Regions from separate parts of the Streptomyces sp. NPDC031474 genome, predicted to be linked through region 3. Evidence: riboswitches for the same ligand, from Rfam matches in the RefSeq annotation. Region 3 holds a riboswitch; each other region holds the start of a gene.
What was found. Region 3 has a riboswitch for cyclic di-AMP ahead of ACZ5SK_RS12680 (transglycosylase family protein). Riboswitches for the same ligand answer to the same signal wherever they lie in the genome.
Positions count from the first base shown of each region.

Region 1: it holds a riboswitch for cyclic di-AMP, as region 3 does, so the genes downstream of both, ACZ5SK_RS27570 (M23 family metallopeptidase) here and ACZ5SK_RS12680 (transglycosylase family protein) in region 3, are expected to answer to the same signal.
Region 2: it holds a riboswitch for cyclic di-AMP, as region 3 does, so the genes downstream of both, ACZ5SK_RS38805 (C40 family peptidase) here and ACZ5SK_RS12680 (transglycosylase family protein) in region 3, are expected to answer to the same signal.
Region 4: it holds a riboswitch for cyclic di-AMP, as region 3 does, so the genes downstream of both, ACZ5SK_RS23205 (M23 family metallopeptidase) here and ACZ5SK_RS12680 (transglycosylase family protein) in region 3, are expected to answer to the same signal.

Region 1 is NZ_JBVIJX010000013.1:120,765-126,343, forward strand. It holds gene ACZ5SK_RS27560 (M16 family metallopeptidase) at 1-163, shown strand, start outside; gene ACZ5SK_RS27565 (M16 family metallopeptidase) at 160-1,548, shown strand; cyclic di-AMP (ydaO/yuaA leader) riboswitch at 1,771-1,936, shown strand; gene ACZ5SK_RS27570 (M23 family metallopeptidase) at 1,951-2,694, shown strand; gene ACZ5SK_RS27575 (GntR family transcriptional regulator) at 2,883-3,578, shown strand; gene ACZ5SK_RS27580 (HPr family phosphocarrier protein) at 3,706-3,987, opposite strand; gene ACZ5SK_RS27585 (bifunctional acetate--CoA ligase family protein/GNAT family N-acetyltransferase) at 4,165-5,579, shown strand, end outside.
Region 2 is NZ_JBVIJX010000022.1:141,660-147,238, forward strand. It holds gene pcrA (DNA helicase PcrA) at 1-2,154, opposite strand, end outside; cyclic di-AMP (ydaO/yuaA leader) riboswitch at 2,410-2,575, shown strand; gene ACZ5SK_RS38805 (C40 family peptidase) at 2,583-3,749, shown strand; gene ACZ5SK_RS38810 (tellurite resistance/C4-dicarboxylate transporter family protein) at 4,093-5,100, shown strand; gene ACZ5SK_RS38815 (hypothetical protein) at 5,078-5,431, opposite strand.
Region 3 is NZ_JBVIJX010000005.1:438,040-443,618, reverse strand. It holds gene ACZ5SK_RS12700 (Ppx/GppA phosphatase family protein) at 1-507, opposite strand, end outside; gene ACZ5SK_RS12695 (DUF501 domain-containing protein) at 504-1,130, opposite strand; gene ACZ5SK_RS12690 (FtsB family cell division protein) at 1,157-1,633, opposite strand; gene eno (phosphopyruvate hydratase) at 1,755-3,047, opposite strand; gene ACZ5SK_RS12680 (transglycosylase family protein) at 3,462-4,169, opposite strand; cyclic di-AMP (ydaO/yuaA leader) riboswitch at 4,173-4,343, opposite strand; gene ACZ5SK_RS12675 (LysM peptidoglycan-binding domain-containing protein) at 4,548-5,579, opposite strand, start outside.
Region 4 is NZ_JBVIJX010000010.1:383,984-389,562, forward strand. It holds gene ACZ5SK_RS23195 (tyrosine-protein phosphatase) at 1-131, opposite strand, end outside; gene ACZ5SK_RS23200 (alpha-galactosidase) at 366-2,441, shown strand; cyclic di-AMP (ydaO/yuaA leader) riboswitch at 2,746-2,903, shown strand; gene ACZ5SK_RS23205 (M23 family metallopeptidase) at 2,908-3,804, shown strand; gene ACZ5SK_RS23210 (GDSL-type esterase/lipase family protein) at 4,072-5,148, shown strand; gene ACZ5SK_RS23215 (hypothetical protein) at 5,145-5,333, shown strand; gene ACZ5SK_RS23220 (DUF6250 domain-containing protein) at 5,348-5,579, shown strand, end outside.

The DNA.
Region 1 (5,579 bases), on a different contig from region 3:
CGCCCTGACCGCCGTCCAGCGGGTGCTGGACGTGACGCCCGAGGAGGTGCAGGAGGTCGCCAAGGCCCGACTGCGCCCCGACAACCGCGCGGTGCTCGTCTACGAGCCGACCGCCGCCGAAGCCCCCGCCGACCAGGACGAGAACGAGGAGGCGGCCCGGTGACCGAGCTCGCCACGATGGACTTCCACCCCCAGCCCGCGGCGGGCGAGGCCAAGCCGTGGGCGTTCCCGGCGCCCGACCGCGCAGCGCTGGCCAACGGCCTGACCGTGCTGCACTGCCACCGCCCCGGCCAGCAGGTCGTCGCCGTCGAGATCCTCCTCGACGCGCCCCTGGACGCCGAACCGGCCGGCCTCGACGGCGTCGCCACGATCATGGCGCGCGCCTTCTCCGAGGGCACCGACAAGCACTCCGCCGAGGAGTTCGCCGCCGAACTGGAGCGCTGCGGCGCCACCCTGGACGCGCACGCCGACCACCCCGGCGTCCGCCTCAGCCTCGAAGTGCCGGCCTCGCGGCTGCCCAAGGGCCTCGGTCTGCTCGCCGACGCCCTCAGGGCGCCCGCGTTCGCCGACAGCGAGGTCGAGCGCCTCGTCCGCAACCGCCTGGACGAGATCCCGCACGAGCTCGCCAACCCCTCGCGGCGTGCCGCCAAGGAGCTCTCCAAGGAGCTGTTCCCGGCCACCGCGCGCATGTCGCGCCCGCGCCAGGGCACCGCGGAGACCGTCGAGAAGATCGACTCCGCCGCCGTGCGCGCGTTCTACGACAGGCATGTGCGCCCCGCCACGGCCACCGCCGTGGTCGTCGGCGACCTCACCGGCACCGACCTGGACGCCCTCCTCGGCGACACCCTGGGCGCGTGGACGGGCTCCTCGGCCCAGCCGCGGCCCGTGCCGCCGGTCACCGCCGACGACACCGGCAGGGTCGTCATCGTGGACCGTCCCGGCGCCGTGCAGACGCAGCTGCTGATCGGTCGGATCGGCGCCGACCGGCACGACCGCGTGTGGCCCGCGCAGGTGCTCGGCACGTACTGCCTCGGCGGCACCCTCACCTCCCGCCTGGACCGCGTCCTGCGCGAGGAGAAGGGTTACACCTACGGTGTCCGCGCCTTCGGGCAGGTCCTGCGGTCCGCGCCGGACGGCTCGGGCGCCGCGATGCTCGCCATCAGCGGCTCCGTGGACACCCCGAACACCGGTCCCGCCCTGGAGGACCTCTGGAAGGTGCTGCGCACCCTCGCCGAGGGCGGCCTGACCGACGCCGAGCGTGATGTCGCCGTGCAGAACCTGGTCGGGGTGGCGCCGCTGAAGTTCGAGACCGCCGCGGCCGTCGCGGGCACGCTGGCCGACCAGGTCGAGCAGCACCTGCCCGACGACTACCAGGCGACGCTGTACCAGCAGCTCGCCGCGACCGGCACCGTGGAGGCCACCGCGGCGGCCGTGAACGCCTTCCCGGTGGACCGGCTGGTGACCGTCCTCGTCGGCGACGCGGCCCGGATCAAGGAGCCGGTGGAGGCCCTCGGCATCGGCGAGGTGAAGGTCGTGTCCGCCGAGTAGACGGACCGGCGGGCGCGGTGGCCGCGCCAACGGCACGCGCGCGCAGGGGCCCTGGCCGACGGAAACGTCACCAGGGCCTCTGCGTGTCCGAATTGAGGCGGAGGTTGCCTGTCTGCCCTGTGGCATGCGCTACAAAAACCGGGATTCGTTTGAGGATTGAAACCCGTCCCGCTTAGCTTCGTCCGGGCTGTTCGTCAGGCAGTGCGCCGCAGCCGCGGCAGCGGACAGTCATCGCCGAGTCCCCGTACGGCGCGAGCCAGGGGAGCCGGGGACCCATGTGAAGTCCCTGGGGTGAATCGGACGCCCGCGCGAGCCGCGAGGGGGTCCGTAGGAGACCTTCCTGCTCCGAACCCGTCAGCTAACCCGGTAGGCGAGAGGGAAGGAAAGGACACCCCCCACTTCATGGCGTTCACCTGCGCCACCGGGAAGCACCGTCGGCCCAGCCGGATGCAGCGCACCACCGCGCGCGCCGCGGGCGTCGCGGCGCTCACCACCACCGGTGTCATGGCCACCGTGGCCTCCGCCCCGGCCTTCGCCGCCGAGCCCACCCCCGAGCAGACCGGGCTGATCCCCGTCGTCACCGCCGGCGAGGCCGTCGCCGACCAGATCGACGACCAGGTCGCCGTGCAGAAGAAGGCCGCCTACGAGCAGGCCGCGCGCGAGGCGGCCGCCAAGAAGGCCGTCGAGGAGCGCGAGGCACGCGTGCGTGCCGCCCGTGAGGCCGAGCGCAAGCGGCTCAACGCCTTCGTGCCGCCGATCACGGGTTCCTACGTCTCCACCGGCTACCACGCCAGCAGTTCGCTGTGGTCCTCCGGCAGTCACACCGGCATCGACTTCCACGCCGCGACCGGCACCACGGTGCACGCGGTCGGCCTGGGCACCGTCGTCGAGGCCGGCTGGGGCGGGTCGTACGGCAACCAGGTGGTCATCAAGATGAACGACGGCACGTACACCCAGTACGGGCACCTGTCGTCCATCGGCGTCTCGGTGGGCCAGCAGGTCACTCCCGGCCAGCAGATCGGCCTGTCCGGCGCGACCGGCAACGTCACCGGTCCGCATCTGCACTTCGAGGCCCGCACCACGGCGGAGTACGGCTCGGACATCGACCCGGTCGCCTACCTCCGCCAGCACGGTGTGAACGTCTGACGGCGCACGGCGACAGATCGTCCAGCCCCGGCCCCCTCGGCCGGGGCTTTTGCCGTTTTCGATGCACTGCTGTCCAAAAAATATCCATGGATTCCGGCCCGCCATCGGAAATTCCCGCTCATTGCAATAGAGTCACGGAACACACGTCAATCGTCGACGTTTCACGGGGATTAAGGCGGAGGTCCGTCATGCGTATTCCGGCGCACTCGGTGTGCACGGCCGTCCGGGACGACATCGTCTCGGGTGTCTACGAGCGCGGCAGCCGCCTCACCGAGGAACTCCTCGCCCGCCGCTACGGCGTTTCCCGCGTCCCCGTCCGGGAGGCGCTGCGCACGCTGGAGGCCGAGGGCTTCGTCGTGACGCGGCGGCACGCGGGCGCGTGCGTCGCGGAGCCGACCGAGCAGGAGGCCGCGGACGTGCTGGAGATGCGCATGCTCCTGGAGCCGCTCGGCGCCGCCCGGGCCGCCCAGCGGCGCACGGAGGCCCACCTGAAGGTGCTGCGCGGCCTCGTCCGGCTGGGCCAGGAGCGGGCCAGGAGGGGCAGCAGCGAGGATCTGCGCTCCCTGGGCGGCTGGTTCCACGAGACGCTCGCCCAGTCCTCCGGAAGCCATGCCCTGACGTCGATGCTCACCCAGCTCCGTCACAAGATCGCCTGGATGTACACGGTGGAGGCGCCGGCCAACCCGGTGGAGTCCTGGGCGGAGCACGGCGCGATCGTGGACGCGGTGGCGCGCGGCGACCAGGAGCGCGCGCGGGCGATCACGGCGCTGCACACCGAGCGCACGACGGCCGCGCACCGACTGCGCTTTTCCGGCGGACCGGAGCGCATCGACCGCGTGAGGACTTCGCAACCTCCCGTAAACATGACGAGCGTGCGGCATTAACACGGGAGCCGTATACAAAGAGGAGATAATTCGCGGGGGATTATTTCTGCTGCCCGGGAACGGGAAATGCGAAGGGCTCGCCCGATAATTCGGGCGAGCCCTGCAACCCTCAATTACCAGGGGTTGATCAGACGGTCTCGGGGAGTTCCTCGAGACCCTCGGCGACCAGCTTCGCGAGACGGTCGAGAGCGACGTCCGCCCCCTCGGCCTCGGAGGCGAGGACGATCTCCTCGCCGCCCTGGGCGCCCAGGCCGAGCACGGCCAGCATGGAGGCCGCGTTGACGGGGTTGCCGTCGGCCTTGGCGATCGTCACCGGGATGCCTGCGGCCGTGGCGGCCCGGACGAAGATGGAAGCGGGGCGGGCGTGAAGGCCCTCGGCCCAGCCGACGTTGACGCGGCGCTCAGCCATGTGATGCTGCCCTTCAGGTTCAGGTTGTCTAGACCAGTGTTCCACACGTGAAGCGTGTGAGGGACGGGTCCTGGACGACCCGTCCCGCGCGGTCGCCGGATCGCGGCCTCGATCCGGCATCCGTCCTCCACAGACTGCCTCGCGCCGTTGTCGGACGCGAGCCGTACTCTGGGCCCCATGCAGAGCGCGTCGGACCGGCACGAGTACCCCGCCCACTGGGAGGCCGACGTGGTGCTGCGCGACGGCGGCACCGCACGCATCCGCCCCATCACCGTCGATGACGCCGAGCGCCTGGTCAGCTTCTACGAGCAGGTTTCGGACGAGTCGAAGTACTACCGCTTCTTCGCGCCCTACCCGCGCCTGTCCGCGAAGGACGTCCACCGCTTCACGCACCACGACTTTGTGGACCGGGTGGGACTCGCGGCCACCGTCGGCGGCGAGTTCATCGCAACCGTACGCTATGACCGCATTGGTGCCGACGGCATGGCCGCCTCCGCGCCCGCCGACGAGGCCGAGGTCGCCTTCCTCGTGCAGGACGCCCACCAGGGCCGCGGCGTCGCCTCCGCGCTCCTCGAACACATCGCGGCCGTCGCGCGCGAGCGCGACATCCGCCGCTTCGCCGCCGAGGTGCTCCCCGCCAACACCAAGATGATCAAGGTGTTCACGGACGCCGGCTACACCCAGAAGCGCAGCTTCGAGGACGGCGTCGTCCGCCTGGAGTTCGACCTCGAACCCACCGAGCGCTCCCTCGCCGTGCAGCGCGCGCGGGAGCAACGCGCGGAGGCGCACTCCGTACGGCGGCTGCTGGCGCCCGGCTCGGTCGCCGTCGTCGGCGCCGGCCGCACGCCCGGCGGCGTCGGCCGAAGCGTCCTCGGCAACCTCCGGGAGGCCGGCTTCACCGGCCGCCTGTACGCCGTGAACAAGGCCTTCCCCGAGGACCTGAAGGAGCTCGACGGCGTGCCCGCCCGCCGCTCGGTGCGCGACATAGCGGGGCCCGTCGACCTCGCGGTCCTCGCCGTCCCGGCCGAGCACGTGCCCGAGGCCGTCGCCGAGTGCGGCGAGCACGGCGTGCAGGGACTCGTGGTCCTCTCCGCCGGGTACGCCGAGAGCGGCCCCGACGGCCGCGAGCGCCAGCGCGAACTCGTCCGCCACGCGCGCGCGTACGGCATGCGGATCATCGGCCCCAACGCCTTCGGGGTCATCAACACCTCCCCGCAGGTGCGGCTCAACGCATCCCTCGCCCCTCAGATGCCGAGGCCCGGCAGGATCGGGCTCTTCGCCCAGTCCGGCGCCATCGGCATCGCCCTGCTGTCCCGCCTCCACCGGCGCGGCGCAGGCGTCACCGGCGTCACCGGCGTGTCCACCTTCGTCTCCTCCGGCAACCGCGCGGACGTCTCCGGCAACGACGTCCTGCAGTACTGGTACGACGACCCCGACACCGACGTCGCCCTGATGTACCTGGAGTCCATCGGCAACCCGCGCAAGTTCACCCGCCTCGCTCGGCGCACGGCGGCCGCCAAGCCGCTGGTCGTCGTCCAGGGCGCCGGTTCCGCCCCGCAGGGGCACGCCGTGCGGGCGACGCGGCTGCCCCA
Region 2 (5,579 bases), on a different contig from region 3:
CGGCGGGTTGTACGACGGCTGCCCCCAGGCGCTGCGCAGCGACGACCGGGTGAGATAGAGCCGTTCACGCGCGCGCGTGATGCCCACGTACGCGAGCCGGCGCTCCTCCTCCAGCTCCTTGGTCTGGCCGAGGGCACGCATGTGCGGGAAGACGCCGTCCTCCATGCCGGTGAGGAAGACGACCGGGAACTCGAGGCCCTTGGCGGTGTGCAGGGTCATCAGGGTGATGACGCCCGAGCCGTCCTCCTCGTCGGGGATCTGGTCGGAGTCGGCGACCAGGGCGACCCGCTCCAGGAAGTCGGAGAGCCCGGCCGGCGTCGCGACCTCGCCCTCCCCCTCACCGGTCTCCTGCTCGAACTCCAGGGCCACCGCGGCCAGTTCCTGGAGGTTCTCGATACGGGTCTCGTCCTGCGGGTCGGTGGAGGCCTGCAACTCGGCGAGGTAGCCGGTGCGTTCGAGCACCGCCTCCAGGACCGTCGCGGGCCCCGCGCCCGACTCGACGATCGTACGGAGCTCGTCCATCAGCGCGTTGAACCGCTTCACGGCGTTCGTCGACCGCGAGGCCATGCCGTAAGCCTCGTCGACGCGCCGCAGCGCCTGCGGGAAGCTGATCTTCTCGCGCTGGGACAGGGCGTCGATCATCGCCTCGGCACGCTCGCCGATGCCGCGCTTGGGCACGTTGAGGATCCGGCGCAGCGGCACCGAGTCCTCGGGGTTGGCCAGCACGCGCAGGTAGGCCAGGACGTCCCGGACCTCCTTGCGCTCGTAGAAGCGGACGCCGCCGACGACCTTGTAGGGCAGGCCGACTCGGATGAAGATCTCTTCGAAGACACGGGACTGGGCGTTGGTGCGGTAGAAGACGGCGACGTCACCGGCCTTCGCGTCGCCGGCGTCCGTCAGCCGGTCTATCTCGTCGGCGACGAACTGCGCCTCGTCGTGCTCGGTGTCGGCGACGTAGCCGGTGATGCGCGCGCCCGCGCCCGCGTTGGTCCACAGGTTCTTGGGGCGGCGGGCCTCGTTGCGCTCGATGACCGCGTTGGCGGCGGACAGGATCGTCTGCGTGGAGCGGTAGTTCTGCTCCAGCAGGATCGTCGTCGCGTCCGCGTAGTCCTCCTCGAACTGGAGGATGTTGCGGATCGTCGCGCCCCGGAAGGCGTAGATCGACTGGTCGGCGTCACCGACGACGCAGAGCTCGGCGGGCGGCACGTCGTACTCGTTCGGGGGCACGTCGACAGGGTGCTCAGAGGTGCCGACCAGCTCCCTGACCAGGGCGTACTGGGCGTGGTTGGTGTCCTGGTACTCGTCGACGAGGACGTGACGGAAGCGGCGGCGGTAGTGCTCGGCGACGTCCGGGAAGGCACGCAGCAGGTTGACCGTCGTCATGATCAGGTCGTCGAAGTCGAGGGCGTTCGCCTCGCGCAGCCGCGACTGGTACATGGCGTAGGCCTGGGCGAGGGTCTTCTCGAAGCCGTCGGCGGCCTGGGCGGCGAAGTCCTCCTCGTCGATCAGCTCGTTCTTGAGGTTGCTGATCTTGGCACTGAAGGACTTGGGCGGGTAGCGCTTGGGGTCGAGGTCCAGGTCGCGGCAGACCAGGGCCATCAGGCGCTTGGAGTCGGCGGCGTCGTAGATCGAGAACGACGACGTGAAGCCGAGCTTCTTGCTCTCCCGGCGCAGGATGCGCACGCACGCGCTGTGGAACGTCATCACCCACATCGCGTTCGCGCGCGGGCCGACGAGCTGCTCGACGCGCTCCTTCATCTCGCCCGCGGCCTTGTTGGTGAAGGTGATCGCGAGGATCTGCCCCGGGTGCACGTTGCGCTCGGCCAGCAGGTGGGCGATGCGGTGGGTGAGCACGCGCGTCTTGCCGGAGCCGGCGCCGGCCACGATGAGCAGCGGGGTGCCGGCGTGGACGACCGCCGCGCGCTGGTTGTCGTTCAGCCCCTCCAGGAGCGCCGCCGCGTCCAGCGCCGGGCGCGGGGCGCCGCCGCGGTAGTAGGCATCCCGGTCCGGAGGCACGTCGAACTTCCCGCCGAACAGATCGTCCGGAACCGACTCCGGTCCGTGATCGTCCTCGGGCGGCGGCGGGGGCTCCTCCTCGTGGGCACGGGGGCCCTGGAGGTCCGCCAGGAAGCTGTCGTCAAAGAGGCTGCTCATCGCTCTCCGAGTCTAGGGGGCGCCACTGACAACCGGCCGCCCTCCCGGAAACATCTCCCCCACCCACCCTCCGGCAGTCGGCCGTCACGATCCGCGACCGACGTGCTCGAAGCACGAGATCACAGCCCGAGGTCACGGAAATGTATCGGGCATATCACCCATCAACCTTCACACGGGCCACACGAGTTGGCTACCGTGCCGGACAGGCCGTACGAACCCCACCGGCGAACCCCGCCGGGCCGCGCGGCCTCCGCCGAGTCCGACGCGCCCGCTCGCGCCAGCCGGAGCCGGGGACCCACCGAAACCCTGGGGTGAATCGGCCCAACTCCCTCTCGGGGAGGCGGCCGTAGGGCAACCCTTCCGATGATCTACCCGCCCGAACCCGACAGCTAACCCGGTAGGCGGAGCACTGGAAGGAGTCGCCTCCCTTGGCGTCGCAGCACCGCAAGCCGCGCTCCGCGGGCCCGCGCGTGGCCGGCATCCGCACGCCCGCCCTCGCCACCGCCGCCCTGACGTCCGTGGCCCTGCTCTCCCAGACGGCGAACGCCGCCCCGCCGGACGACGGCAAGCCAAGCCTGGAGGAGGTCGAGAAGAAGGTCGACGACCTCTATCGCCAGGCGGAGTCGGCGACCGAGAAGTACAACGCCGCCAAGGAGAAGACGACCAAGCAGCGCAAGCAGGTCGACGGCCTCCTGGACGACGTCGCGCAGCGCACCCAGAAGCTCAACGAGGCGCGGCAGGAGCTGGGTTCCTATGCCGCGGCCCAGTACCGCACCGGCGCCTCCGCGCCCGACACGGCGACCTTCCTGCTCTCGGACACCCCGCAGGACTACTTCGACCAGAAACAGCTGATGAGCCGGCTGACCGACCGCGAGAAGGGTGCGGTCGACGACTTCGTCACCGAGCAGTCGGCGACGATGCAGAAGCGCCGGGAGGCCGCGGAGAGCCTCGCGTCGCTCACCGACACGCAGAGCGACCTGAAAACCGCCAAGGCCACCGTCCAGAAGAAGCTCGGCGACGCCCGCGAACTGCTGTCCCGGCTGACGGCCCAGGAGAAGGCCCGCCTCGCGGCGATCGAGAAGCAGAAGCAGGAGGAGGCCGCGCGCCAGGCGGCGGAACTCGCCCGCCGGCAGGCGGCGGAGCAGGCCGCAGCGCAGCAGGAGAGCGGCACGGGCTCGTCGAGCACGGGGTCCGGTTCCAGCTCCACCTCCACGTCCACCGCGGACTCCACGTACGCCACCAAGGCCGAGAAGGCGCTCGCCTTCGCCCGCGCGCAGATCGGCAAGCCGTACGTCTGGGGCGCCACGGGCCCCGACTCCTACGACTGCTCCGGCCTCACCCAGGCCGCCTGGAAGGCCGCCGGCGTCACCCTCCCGCGCACCACCTACGACCAGGTGAACGCCGGCACCACCGTCTCCCTCGCCGACGCCCGGCCCGGCGACCTGGTCTTCTTCTACGACGACGTCAGCCACGTCGGCGTCTACATAGGCAACGGCATGATGATCCACGCCCCGAAGCCCGGCGCCTACGTCCGCGAGGAGTCGATCTACTACGCCGGCGAGTCGATCATCCACAGCGTGGTACGCCCGGCTTGAGCACAGACGTGCGCGCGTAGGCCAGCCGCTTCCGGTGGGCCACGCGCGCGTGGCCTGCGTGGCGGCCACGCGCGCGTGAGCGTCGCGGCGGGCGCACGCGCGCGTGGGGTTCGTTCGCGAAGGCGGAGGCGGGAGCGGGCAGTGGGCTTCGCCGCCGGCGGGGGTGGGGGCCGGCCGCGCTGAGCGGCCGCGTGACACGACTTGCGCCTGCACGGGCCCTGGACACCCCGCGCTCACAGCCTCCCGGCGCGCCCCTCCCCCGCGCCTGCACCCGCGCGTATTTCTGGTCGCCCGCGCGCGTGCCCCGCTCATGGGGTGTGTCGTGCTCCCTAGCATCAGGCGCATGCCCGGCTCCTCGGCTCGTCCCTCGCCCGCGCCCTCTCCCGGCTCCGCTCTCCGCCTCTGGTGGACGCGGAGGCCGCCGGCGGCCGGGTCCGCGGTGATGGCGACCGGGATCGTGTCGGTCGGCCTGCACCTCACGGGATACGACGTGCTGTCCCGCGTCACTCTGGCGATGGCGGGCGTCGCGTGGGCGGCGCTGGCGGCGGACTTCGTCGTCCGCCTGCTGCGGGCGCCCGAGCGGTGGCTGGCCGAGGCGGGCACGCCAGGGGCGCTGACCGCCGTGGCGGCGACGACCGTGCTCGGCACCGGCCTCTGCGCGCTCGGCCGGCGGACCCCCGCCGAGGCGCTGCTGGCGCTGGCGGCGGTGCTGTGGCCCGTGCTGTTCGTGACCGTCGTACGGCGGTGGAGGCGGGGCATGCCCGGGACGGTGTTCCTGGGCTGCGTGGCCACCCAGGGTCTCGCCGTGCTCGGAGCGGCCCTCGCCGCGGCGGAGTCCGCGGCCTGGCTCGCGCACACCGCGCTCGTGCTGTTCGGGCTCGGGATCGTGCTCTACTGCGTCGCCCTGGCCCTGTTCGACCTGCGCCAGGTGGCCGAGGGCCATGGGGACCAGTGGATCGCGGGCGGCGCCCTCGCCATCTCGGCGCTCGCCGGGGCGAAACTCCTCGCGGCCGACGACGGGGACCTGTACCTGTGGAACGGCGACGACACCGGTGTCCTGCGCACGGTGACCGTCGCACTCCTGGTGCTCGACCTGGCCTGGTGCGCCGTCCTGCTGATCGCCGAGGTCGCATGGCCCCGGCCGCGCTACGACGTGCGCCGCTGGGCGACGGCGTTCCCGCTGGGGATGACAGCGGCGGCGACCCTGTCCGTGGCCGCCGCCGTCGACGTCCCGGCGCTCAAGGGACCGGGGGAGGTGCTGCTGTGGGCGGCGGTGGCGGCGTGGCTGGTCGTCGCCGCTCTGGCACTCGCCGCAGCCCGCGCCTTGGTCAGGTCCAGAGCACCGCGATGAAGACGTTTGCCACGGTCAGCGCTCCGACCAGGCCGAACAGCGGCTTCTCCACCTTCTCGTCGTCCCGCTTCACATAGACGAGGCCGAGGATCACGATCAGCAGGGCCAGCTTCACACCGATCTTGATGTTGTTGATGTGCTGGTCGTCGGCCTGGTTGAGGCCGACCAGGATCACGCCGGTGACCAGCATCGTCGCCGCGCCGTGCAGCATCGCGGGAACGAACCGTGCCGTGCCCTGGCCCATCGCCTTCATCTGTGTGAGGAAGCCGCCCAGGAGCGCGGCGATGCCGATGATGTGCAGGCCGACGAAAAGATGGATGAGTACGTCCATGAAGCCGGATGCTAATCAGCCGCCCTCTCGCCGCCCGACACCGGCCCTCCCTACGGCATGTGCATATATGCGCTCCATAGCACCCGCCGCTCCGAAGATGTCCTGGAATCACCGCTTCGGTCAGCGCTCCGCGCGAACCTGACGTACC
Region 3 (5,579 bases):
CGTCATCCGCACACAGCCGACGTCGACCGAGCGGGCGGCCTGTACGTGCTCCTCGCCCACGACGAACTCGGTCGAGCCGCCGCCGATGTCCACCACCAGGTAGGGCTTGGTGAGGTCGTCGCGGCCCGCCAGTTCCTTCGTCGCGCCGGTGAAGGAGAACTCGGCCTCCTGGTCGCCGGTGACGACCTCGGGCTCGACGCCCAGGATGTCCAGCACGCCGCGCACGAACTCGTCGCGGTTCTCGGCGTCCCGGGAGGCGGAGGTGGCGACGAAGCGCACCCGCTGCGCGCCCAGTTCCTTGATGACGGCCGCGTACTCGCGGCAGGCGGCGAAGGTCCGCTCCAGCGCCTCGGGCGCGAGCCGGCCGGTGCGGTCGACGCCCTGGCCGAGGCGGACGATCGTCATCCGGCGGTCCAGCTCGACCAGTTCACCCGTGACCGGGTCGGCGTCGGCGACGAGGAGGCGGATGGAGTTCGTGCCGCAGTCGACGGCGGCGACACGGCTCATCGGGCGTCTCCCTCGCCCGGCTTCGCGTCCTGGTCGACGGGCCTGAAGGCGAAGTGGCCCGCACCGTCCTCGGAGACGTGCACCTGCCATCCCTCGCCGGTCGGCGGCCCGGAGAGCGTCACACAGGCCCCCTTGCGCCACCACTGCGGAAGCATCGCCAAAGCCTCGTCGCCGAGCGGGTTCACGCCCGGGCCGGCCGCCAGGGAGTGCGCCACGAGGACGTGCAGGCACTTCACCCGGTCCGGCATGCCGCCCGCGCTGGGGAAGTTCTTCAGCTCCTCGATCTCGTCCCGGCGCCGGATGTAGTCCTCGTGCGCGGCACGGTAGGCGGCGGCCAGCTCCGGGTCGGCCTGCAGCCGCTCCGTCATCTCCTTCATCACGCCGTTCGCCTCGAGCGTGCCGATCGCCGAGTTGGCCTTCGGGCACGTCAGGTAGTACAGCGTCGGGAAGGGGGTGCCGTCGGGCAGGCGGGGGGCCGTCTCGACGACGTCCGGCTGACCGCACGGGCAGCGGTGCGCGATCGCGCGCAGGCCGCGCGGCGGGCGTCCGAGCTGCTGCTTGAAGGCCTCGACGTCCGCGTCGGTGGGCTCGGTGCGCGGGGTGGTCGGCGGGGGAGTTTCCATACTTCCGGGATTGTCTCTCTGTCGGTTCAGTGGTCGGAGGCGTCCGACTTGTCGACGCCGTCCCAGACGTTCGTGTACCAGGGGCGGTCGGCCGCCCCGAGATCGGCGCGGGACTGCCTGGCCGCGTCCGGGTCGATCACGACGTAGCCGGTCTCCCCCGGCAACACATAGTGCAGGCGCTGCCGGATCTGCTGCTCGGCGTACGCGTCGTCCTGCCAGCGCGCCTTGAGGTCGCGCAGTTGCTCGACGCGTTCGCCGGCCTGCTGCTTCTCGCGCTCCAGGTCGGCGATCTCGGCGCGCTGGGAGACGTACTGGCGCATGGGGTAGGCCAGGGCGACGATCAGCGTGCACAGGACGAGGGCGAGCAGCGCGGCGCGGCCGGTGAGGCGGGAGCGGCGGGCCTGGCGTTTGGTCTGGGAGCGGTAGACCCGGGCCGCGGTCTGCTCCCCGAGCAGCTTGATCCTCGTCGCGGTGGAGAACCGGTCCCGGTCCTTCACGGCCATGTCCCCCGCCTCCCGTCTCCCATGTGCGTACGTCCCCGCACACGGTACGGGACCGAGTACGGGGACGTACGTACGACTGGCTAAGGCTTGACCCCGTAAGGGTCAGCTCTTGCGGTGCTTGTCAGTGCGCGGAGCGAAACCGGGGGAAGGCCGAGCGGCCCGCGTACACCGCGGCGTCGTCGAGGATCTCCTCGATGCGCAGCAGCTGGTTGTACTTGGCGACGCGCTCGGAGCGGGCCGGGGCGCCGGTCTTGATCTGGCCGCAGTTGGTGGCGACGGCGAGGTCGGCGATGGTGACGTCCTCGGTCTCACCGGAGCGGTGCGACATCATGCACTTGAAGCCGCTGCGCTGGGCCAGCTCGACGGCGTCCAGCGTCTCGGTGAGCGAGCCGATCTGGTTCACCTTGACGAGCAGGGCGTTCGCGGCGCCCTCCTCGATGCCGCGGGCGAGACGCTCGGGGTTGGTGACGAACAGGTCGTCGCCGACGATCTGGACCTTGTCGCCGAGCTTGTCGGTGAGGACCTTCCAGCCGGCCCAGTCGTCCTCGAACAGCGGGTCCTCGATGGAGACGAGCGGGTAGGCCGCCACAAGCTCCTCGTAGTACTCCGTCATCTCGGCGGCGGAGCGGTCCTTGCCCTCGAACTGGTACTTGCCGTCCTTGTAGAACTCGGACGCGGCGACGTCGAGCGCGAGCGCGATCTGCTCGCCCGGCGCGTAACCGGCTTCCTTGACGGCCTCGAGGATGAGGTCGAGGGCCTCGCGGTTGGAGCCGAGGTTCGGGGCGAAGCCGCCCTCGTCGCCGAGGCCGGTGGACAGACCCTTGGCCTTCAGCACCTTCTTGAGGGTGTGGTAGACCTCGGTGCCCCAGCGCAGGGCCTCGGAGAAGGACTCCGCGCCGATCGGGGCGATCATGAACTCCTGGATGTCCACGTTGGAGTCGGCGTGCGAGCCGCCGTTCAGGATGTTCATCATCGGCACCGGCAGCAGGTGCGCGTTGGGGCCGCCCAGGTAGCGGAAGAGCGGAAGGTCGCTGGCCTCGGAGGCGGCGTGGGCGACGGCGAGGGAGACGCCGAGGATGGCGTTGGCGCCGAGCGAGCCCTTGTTGTCGGTGGCGTCCAGGTCGAACATGGCCTGGTCGATCAGACGCTGCTCGGTGGCGTCGTAGCCGACGAGCTCCGGGCCGATCTGCTCGATGACGGCGAGGACGGCCTTCTCGACACCCTTGCCCTGGTAGCGGTTCGGGTCACCGTCGCGCAGCTCGATGGCCTCGAAGGCGCCGGTGGAGGCGCCGGACGGGACGGCGGCACGACCGGTGCTGCCGTCGTCGAGGCCGACCTCGACCTCGACGGTGGGGTTCCCTCGCGAGTCGAGGATTTCCCGGGCTACGACGACGTCGATGGACGGCACGAGCATCTCCTTCTTGGGATGTGACGCTGAGAGTGCGGGGCCCGTGGGCCTTGCGACTAGAGCCTAACCGCCCGACGGGCGTCGGCAGCCGACCGACCGCCCTGTGGACGAACTGACCGTACACATTGTTCCCGCTCGGAACAAAGAGGGGATGACAAACAGGCGAAGAAAGCGCGCGGGGAGAGGGGGACGGCGAAGAGAGCGGGCGGCAAGAGAGGGGGCGGCGGGGCGAGCGGGCGGCAAGAGAGGGGGCGGCGGGGCGAGCGGGCAAAGAGAAACCCCGCTCCGGTGCGTACGGGGGAACACGCACCGGAGCGGGGAGCCCGTGGGGACGGGGGTGACCCTCACGAGGTCTTCAGTGTGCCGACCTCGGATGTGAGGGCGCTGTGGCTTCTCTGGGTCCGCTCTGGGAGCCGGGGATCACTTCAGGTGCAGCTGCTGACCCGGGTAGATGAGGTCGGCGTCCGCGACGATGTCCTTGTTCAGCTGGAACAGCTTCTGCCAGCCGCCCTTGACCTTGTGCTTCTCGGCTATGAAGCTGAGGGTGTCGCCCTTGACGACCTTGTACTCGCCGTCGCCCTTCTTGACCTTCTTGCCGGTCGGCGTGGTGACCGTCTTGGAGGCGGCCGGGCGGTCGGTGGAGCGGGAGGCGCTCTGGTTCTCGGTCGAGCGGGTGCCGGCGCTGCTGTCCGAGCCGCTGGAGCTGGAGCCGCCGGTGCTGCTCGACGAGCCGGAGGAGCTGCTGCCGTTGTAGGCGGCGCCGGACAGGCCCGTGCCGCAGACCGGCCAGGCGCCCTTGCCCTGGGAGGCGAGGACCTTCTCGGCGACGGCGATCTGCTGCGACTTGGAGGCCTGGTTGGCCTGCGCGGCGTACTGCGTACCGCCGTAGGCGGCCCAGGTGGAGGCGGAGAACTGCAGGCCGCCGTAGTAGCCGTTGCCGGTGTTGATGGACCAGTTGCCGCCGGACTCGCACTGGGCGACCGCGTCCCACTCGGAGGCGGTGGCGGCGGAGGCGCTGCCGGCCGCCATCAGCGGGGCGGCGATGGCGACGCCGGTGACGCCGGCCAGCGCGGCGACACGGGTGGCCTTGGACGGACGGCGGTGCTTGCCCTTGCCGGAAAACAGCATGGTGGATCCCCTCACCGACGCCTGCGAGGTGAGCTGTCGGGTTCGGGCCGGTTGAGTTGCCCGGCCACGCTCTCGCTTTCACGAGGCGCGGCTTCACCCCAAGCCGCTCCGGTCAACTGCCCGGTGCGGCGCTTACCTTGGGTCCCCCGCTCCTGCCTACGGCGCTTGACGCGACGACTGTTCCCGGGCTGCCACTGGCAGGATTCGGCGTTGCGACGGCCGGGGCTCGGGTTGCCGAGCGGGACGACCGTAGACACGCGATCCGCGGAATTTCAAAGACGATCAGGGCTTCTGAGACTCATCCCACACTTTCACCAAACCGGACATTCGGCGCGAAGCGTGACGTGAACTCCCGCTGTTTTTCTTGGGTTTTGCGCCCTATTCAACCCCTGTGTCGAGGGTCTGACCGGGGACGATGTCGCTCGGGTCGGCACCGATGAGGCCCTTGTTCTCGGCATAGAGGGCGCGCCATCCGCCGTCGAGGCCAAGGGAGTCGGCGATGGAGGCGAGCGAGTCGCCCTCCTGGACGACGTAGGTGGCCGCGGCGTGCCGGCCGGCGGAGGCGGTCTTGGTGCCGTCGACGGCGGCGGCGTCGGCATCGTCGACGGCCGCGCCCTTGGTCGCGTTCTCGTCGGCGGTGGCGCCGCGATGCCGGCCCGAGCCGAGGGAGCCGGTGTCGACGAGGCTCCAAGAGCCCGCATCCTGGACCGACTTGTCCGGGTCGTCCGCTTTCGGGACCCCGGTGGGCGAGCCGCCGGTCGCCTGCGCGTCACCCTGACCGCCGGAGCCGCCGGACGTGCCGGCGCCGATGGAGCCGCCCGCACCCGGGGAGGAAGAGGACGAGGAGGACGAAGGGGACGAAGGCGACGCCGAGGGTGAACTCGATGAATTGCCGGACGAGTCGGATGACCCGGACGAGCCGGATGACCCGGAGGAACCAGTCGAACCGGTCGAACCGTCACCGCTGCCCGAAGAGTTCGAGGAACCCGTGGAGCCGGACGATCCCGACGAGCCCGACAACCCCCTGGACAGGTCGGACAATCCGGAGGAGGCAGACGAGTCGGACGAGTCGTCCGCCACGCCGGTGTCCACGTTCAGCGCGCCGTTCGACTGGGTGAGCCCGGAGGTCAGCCCACAGGTGCCCCAGGCGCCGATGTTCTCGGCCGCGAGCAGTTTCTGCGCCACCGCGATCTGCTGGTTGCGGCTGGCCAGGTCGGGGCGCGTCGCAAAGTCGAGCCCCCCGTACGTCTCCCACTGCTTCTGGGTCAGACTCAGGCCGCCGTACTCGCCGTCACCCTTGTCGGCGCTCCACGAGCCGCCGGTCTCGCACTGCGCCACCTTGTCCCACACCGTGCCGTCGGCCGCACTCGCGCCCGAGGCGGCGAGCAGCGGGATGGCGATGGCGGAGCC
Region 4 (5,579 bases), on a different contig from region 3:
GCGAGGTGGCCGCTGCGGAACAGCACGCCGTGGCGCACCCGTCGGCCGTCGACGGTCGGCAGGCCGCCCACGTCCCGGAAGTTGCGCACGCCGGCCAGCTCGGGCTCGGTCGACGGGATCTGCTGCGTCACTGGGGCTCCCTCCCTGTCGGTCACCGTCGGCGCGGCTCCGGTGGCCGACGGGACACCTTCCCGACCATACGACATGGGTTCCCGGGGCAACGGGTTGTCCACAGGCCGGCGAACCGGACGTCCGCCCAGGTGAGGAGTTGTCCACAGGATTGCCCGGGCGAAGTTGCCGGGTGGGCCGACCGCATTCGATGATGTTGGTGCTTGATCGCACCTGTTCGAATTAGTGGGGGTTTGATGCCCGAGATCGCCGACAACGGCCGTACCTGGCTCCTTTCGGGGCCCACGAGCAGCTACGCCCTCCACCTCACCGAGGCCGACGAGCTGATCCACCTGCACTGGGGCCCGGGCATCGCGCTCGCGGACGCCGAGGCACTCGCCGCGCTGCCGCCGTCGGAGCGCGGGGCGTCCTTCGAGGCCCCGCTCGACGGCCGCGAGGAGTACCCGGTCGAGGGCGGCCCCCGCTTCGTCCGGCCCGCCCTGTCCGTGCGCACCGACGAGCGGCGCGGCACCGAGTGGACCTTCGAGGCGTACGAGGCCGACGACGACGGCCTGCGGCTGCACTTCCGGGACGGCGGGCTCGCCGTCACCCTGCACTACCGGATGCGAGGGGACGTCGTCGAACGCTGGACGACCCTGCGCAACGAGGGCGAACGGCCGCTGGAACTGCTGCGCGCCGACTCCGCCGCCTGGACCCTGCCCGAGCGCGAGGGCTGGCGGCTGTCGCAGCTGCACGGCCGCTGGGCCGCGGAGTCCCGGCTCACCGTCTCCCCCCTCACCTACGGTGAGAAGGTCATTGGCAGCCGCCGCGGCCACACGGGGCACCAGCATCTGCCCTGGGTCGCCCTGGACACCGACGCGACCGAGGAACGCGGCGAGGTCTACGGCTGTGCCCTCGGCTGGTCCGGCTCCTGGCGGATCGCCGTCGCCCAACTCCCCGACGCGCGCGTGCAGATCACCGGCGGCGCCGGCTACGACGACTCGGGCCTGCTGCGCCTTGCGACGGGGGAGTCCTTCACCACGCCCGTCTTCGCCGGTCTGTGGAGCGACGCCGGGTTCGGCGGCGCGAGCCGCACCTGGCACGCCTACCAGCGGGCGCACGTGATCCCGGACGCCGAAGGGGACCGGCCCGTGCTGTTCAACTCATGGGAGGCCACCTACTTCGACATCTCCGAGGAACAGCAGGCGACCCTCGCCCGGCGCGCCGCGGCGATCGGCGTCGAGCTGTTCGTCGTCGACGACGGCTGGTTCGGGGCGCGCACCGGCGACCACGCCGGGCTCGGCGACTGGCGGCCCAACCCCGACCGCTTCCCGAACGGGCTCAAGCCGCTCGCCGACTATGTGCACGCCCTCGGTATGCAGTTCGGCATCTGGGTCGAGCCCGAGATGGTCAACCCCGACAGCGAGCTGTACCGGGCGCACCCCGACTGGGTGCAGTTCCAAACGGGGCGAAAGCGGACGGAGTTCCGTAATCAGCTCGTACTGAACCTCGCGCGCGAGGACGTCCAGGAGTACCTCTGGGGGCAGCTCGACGCCCTCCTGTCCAGTGCCCCCGTCGACTATGTGAAGTGGGACTTCAACCGCTGCTTCACCGACGCCGGCTGGCCGGACGATCCCTACCCGCAGCGCCTCTGGGTGGACCATGTGCGGGCCCTCTACGCCCTGCTGGACCGGCTGCGGGCCGCCCACCCGGGCGTCGCCTTCGAGTCCTGCTCGGGCGGCGGCGGACGCATCGACCTCGGGATCATGAGCCGCACCGACCAGGTGTGGACCTCCGACAACACCGACCCCCTCGACCGGCTCGACATCCAGCACGGTTTCAGTCAGATCCACCCCGCCAGGGTCATGGCCGCCTGGGTCACGGACAGCCCGAACGCCCAGCTCAACGGCCGGGTCAGCTCGCTGCGCTTCCGGTTCGTCAGCGCCATGGCCGGGGTGCTCGGGGTCGGCGGGGACCTCTCCGAATGGGGCGAGGAGGAGCTGGCCGAGGCGCGGGAGTGGGTGAGCCTCTACAAGGAGATCCGGCCTCTCGTGCAGCACGGGGACCTCTACCGGCTGCGGCCCCCGGCCGGCGGCCTGAGTGCCGTCCAGTACGTGCGCGGCGACGAGGCGGTCGTCCTCGCCTGGCTTCAGGCGCAGCGGTTCGGCGAGCCCGTTCCGGCGCTGCGGCTGCGCGGGCTCGACCCGACGGCGTCGTACGAATGCCGTGAAACGGGTGAAGTGCACCGAGGGGCCGTGCTGCTGCACCACGGGCTGCGGACCGGACTGCGGGGCGACCTTGATGCGACGGTTATCCGACTGCGTCACATCTGAGTGTTCTGTCCGAATTGGAGCCTTAATTCCAACTCGCTGTGGAATAAGGAAACCTGGGGAAGTCCCACGTGAGCAGCGTCATATTCGTGACCGTATGTCGCGCGTCATGCTCACGTAATTTGCATGCCTTTCTAGGGGGTTTGACGAAAAGCGGGCCTATTGATTGACGGAGCGTGACCGGGAATTCCCACAGCGGATCAAGAGAAATGCGTTGTCCGTGCAACCTCTGCTTGTCCCTGTGTGTCCTGGTCGCTTACGTTCCACACCAATCCGGACGGACGCCTAATCCTGCCGCCGCCCGGTGTCCGCACACTCACCCGTACCCGGCAGGAGCGGGGGACCCACAGGTAGAACCGCCTGTTCCGGTCCCGGAACAGGCTTGGGGTAAAGCCGCGCCTCGGCGCGGCCGGACATCTCCAGTCCGCACCCGACAGCTCACCTCGCAGGCGCCGGAGAGGAATTCGTCATGCCCGCGAAGGGTAAACACCGCCGTCCCAAGTCCCAGCGCTTCACCCGTTCCCTCGCCGTCGCCGGAACCGGCGGCGCCGCGCTCGCCCTTCCGCTCATAGGCGCCACCGGCGCCCACGCCGCCCCCGTGCAGTCGGCTTCCCAGTCCTCCGCCTCGCAGTCTGTTTCGGAAAAGGCCGTGCAGTCCGTTCCGGTGGCGCAGAAGAAGGCCGCCGCCACGGGCGCCCGGACCTACATCGTGCGGTCCGGCGACTACCTCTCGAAGATCGCCGACGAGCAGAACGTCGGCGGCGGCTGGCAGAAGCTGTACCAGGACAACCGTGCGGCCATCGGCGGCGACCCGTCGCTGATCCACCCCGGCCTGAAGCTGTCGATCGGCAAGAAGGCCACGACCGGCAGCACCAAGTCGTCGTCGGCTTCGTCCTCTTCGGCCGCCTCGACGAAGGCGGCCACCCAGGCCGTCGAGAAGACCACCAGCACTTCCAGCGGTTACACCCTGCCCGTGGCCGGCGCGACCATCGGAACCGGTTACCACGTGGCCGGCAGCATGTGGTCCAGCGGCTACCACACCGGCGTCGACTTCGTCGTCCCGACCGGCACCTCCCTCAAGGCCGTGGGCGCCGGCACCGTCGTCTCCGCGGGCTGGGGCGGCGCGTACGGCAACCAGGTCGTCATCAAGCTCGCCGACGGCTACTACGCCCAGTACGGTCACCTCTCGCAGCTCTCCGTCTCGGCCGGCCAGACCGTGACCGAGGGCCAGCAGATCGGCCTGTCCGGTGCGACCGGCAACGTGACCGGCCCGCACCTGCACTTCGAGATCCGTACCACGCCGGACTATGGCTCGGACGTGGACCCGGTCGCCTACCTCCGCTCGCACGGTGTCGCCGTCGGCTGACCCCGCCGACGACCGCACGCCTGACCACGCCTGGCGCGCCACCCGCCTGACACGCCTGACACGCAGCCGAAGGCCGGACCCCGATCCCCGGGTCCGGCCTTCGGTGTGTGCGCGTGCCGGGCCCGCCGACCGTGCCTTGCGTGTTCATGATCGTTTCGTTGCGGTCGTGTGGCAGCCCTTTTCGTCCCCCTCGACAGACGGGCCAGGGTGGGGCCACAGTGATCTCCGTCAGGGAGCAAGCGCTTTCTATCGTTCTTCGGAGGTCCCGTGTCCGGCGCCGACCGACGCATCGTCCTCAACCGGTTCCTGAGCACTGCGGCGGCCGTGGCGCTCCTGGCCGGCGTCGCACCGTCCGCCTCGGCCGCGTCCGGCGGCACGGACCGCGTCCGTCCCGATGACCGGCGACTCGTCTACGAGGGGCACTGGGGCCGTACCGGCGAGGCCGCGATCACCGTCAACTCCGGTTCCCGGCTGCGGTTCCGGTTCGCGGGCGGCGCTGTCCACGCCCTGTTCGACGTCTCGTCGGTCACCGTGCCCGCACAGGTGTACGTGTCGGTCGACGGAGGCCCGAAGAAGCTGTACGCCGTCGACCGCGCCGATCTCGCGATCACGGCGACCGGGCGGGGCCCGCACACGGTCGAGCTGTCCGTGAAGGACGTCTACTCGCGGGCCGGCCGGTGGACGCCCCCGCTGGAGACCGGGGTCGTCCTGACCGGGCTCAAGGGCCGCCTCCTCGGCCAACATTTCGTCAGAGCCGGTGAGTTGGCGTTCTACGGCGACTCCATCACTCAGGGTGTGATGGCGCTCTGCGAGGTCAACACCTCCGACTGCGCCGACGGGACGGCCGCGTACCCGACCCTCGTCGCCGATGCCCTGCACGCCTCGCTCACCCAGGTCGGGTTCGGTCGGCAGGGTGTGCTCCAGACCGGCAACGGGGGAGTGCCGACCGCCGGTGACGCGTACGGCTGGAACTTCGCGGGCTCCCCGGCGCGCCCGGACCGCGACGCCGACGTGATCGTCGTCAACCAGGGCACCAACGACGCCGCCTACGGCTCCACCGAGTTCCGTGCCGCCTACCGCGCCTACCTGGAGCGCCTGCGGTCGGCCGCCCCGCACGCCCGCATCCTCGCCCTGCGTCCCTTCGACGGGTCGCACGCCGCCGACATCGCCGCGGTGGCCGCCGAACTCGCCGATGCCCGCACGGAGTTCGTCGACACGACCGGCTGGCTCTCGGCGGCGGACGGCGACTTCCACGGTGCCGTCCACCCGAGCGCCCAAGGTCACCGCAAGGCGGCCGACCGCCTCGTCGCCCTCATCAAAAACCTCGCGCAAGGTCGCCGGTGAACGCCACCCGCGCTCGAAGAGCCGCCGCCGTCACCGTCGCCCGCCACTGCACGCTCGCCCAGTACCCCGCGCACCGCCCGGGCTGGACCGGGTGCGGCCACCCGCAGTCCACGTACACCGACCACCACCCCGGCCCCGAGACCCGCCGGGTGCCGAGGCCGTCCCTCACCCACCCCGCCCACTGAAGGAGCCGCTTCCCGTGTCGACCACGCGCAGAGCATTCGGAGCCCTCGCCGCCGGCGCCGCCCTGGCCGCCCTCGCCCCCGCGGGCGCCGCGAGCGCCACACCCCGTCACCGCCGGCTGATCGCCCACGACGACTTCCGCCACGGTCTGCGCAAGTGGGCGGTGGAACTGGAGAAGGGCGGGACCGTCACCGCCTCCCACGGCGCCCTGGAGGTCGATGTGCCCGCCGGGGCCACGATCTGGTTCA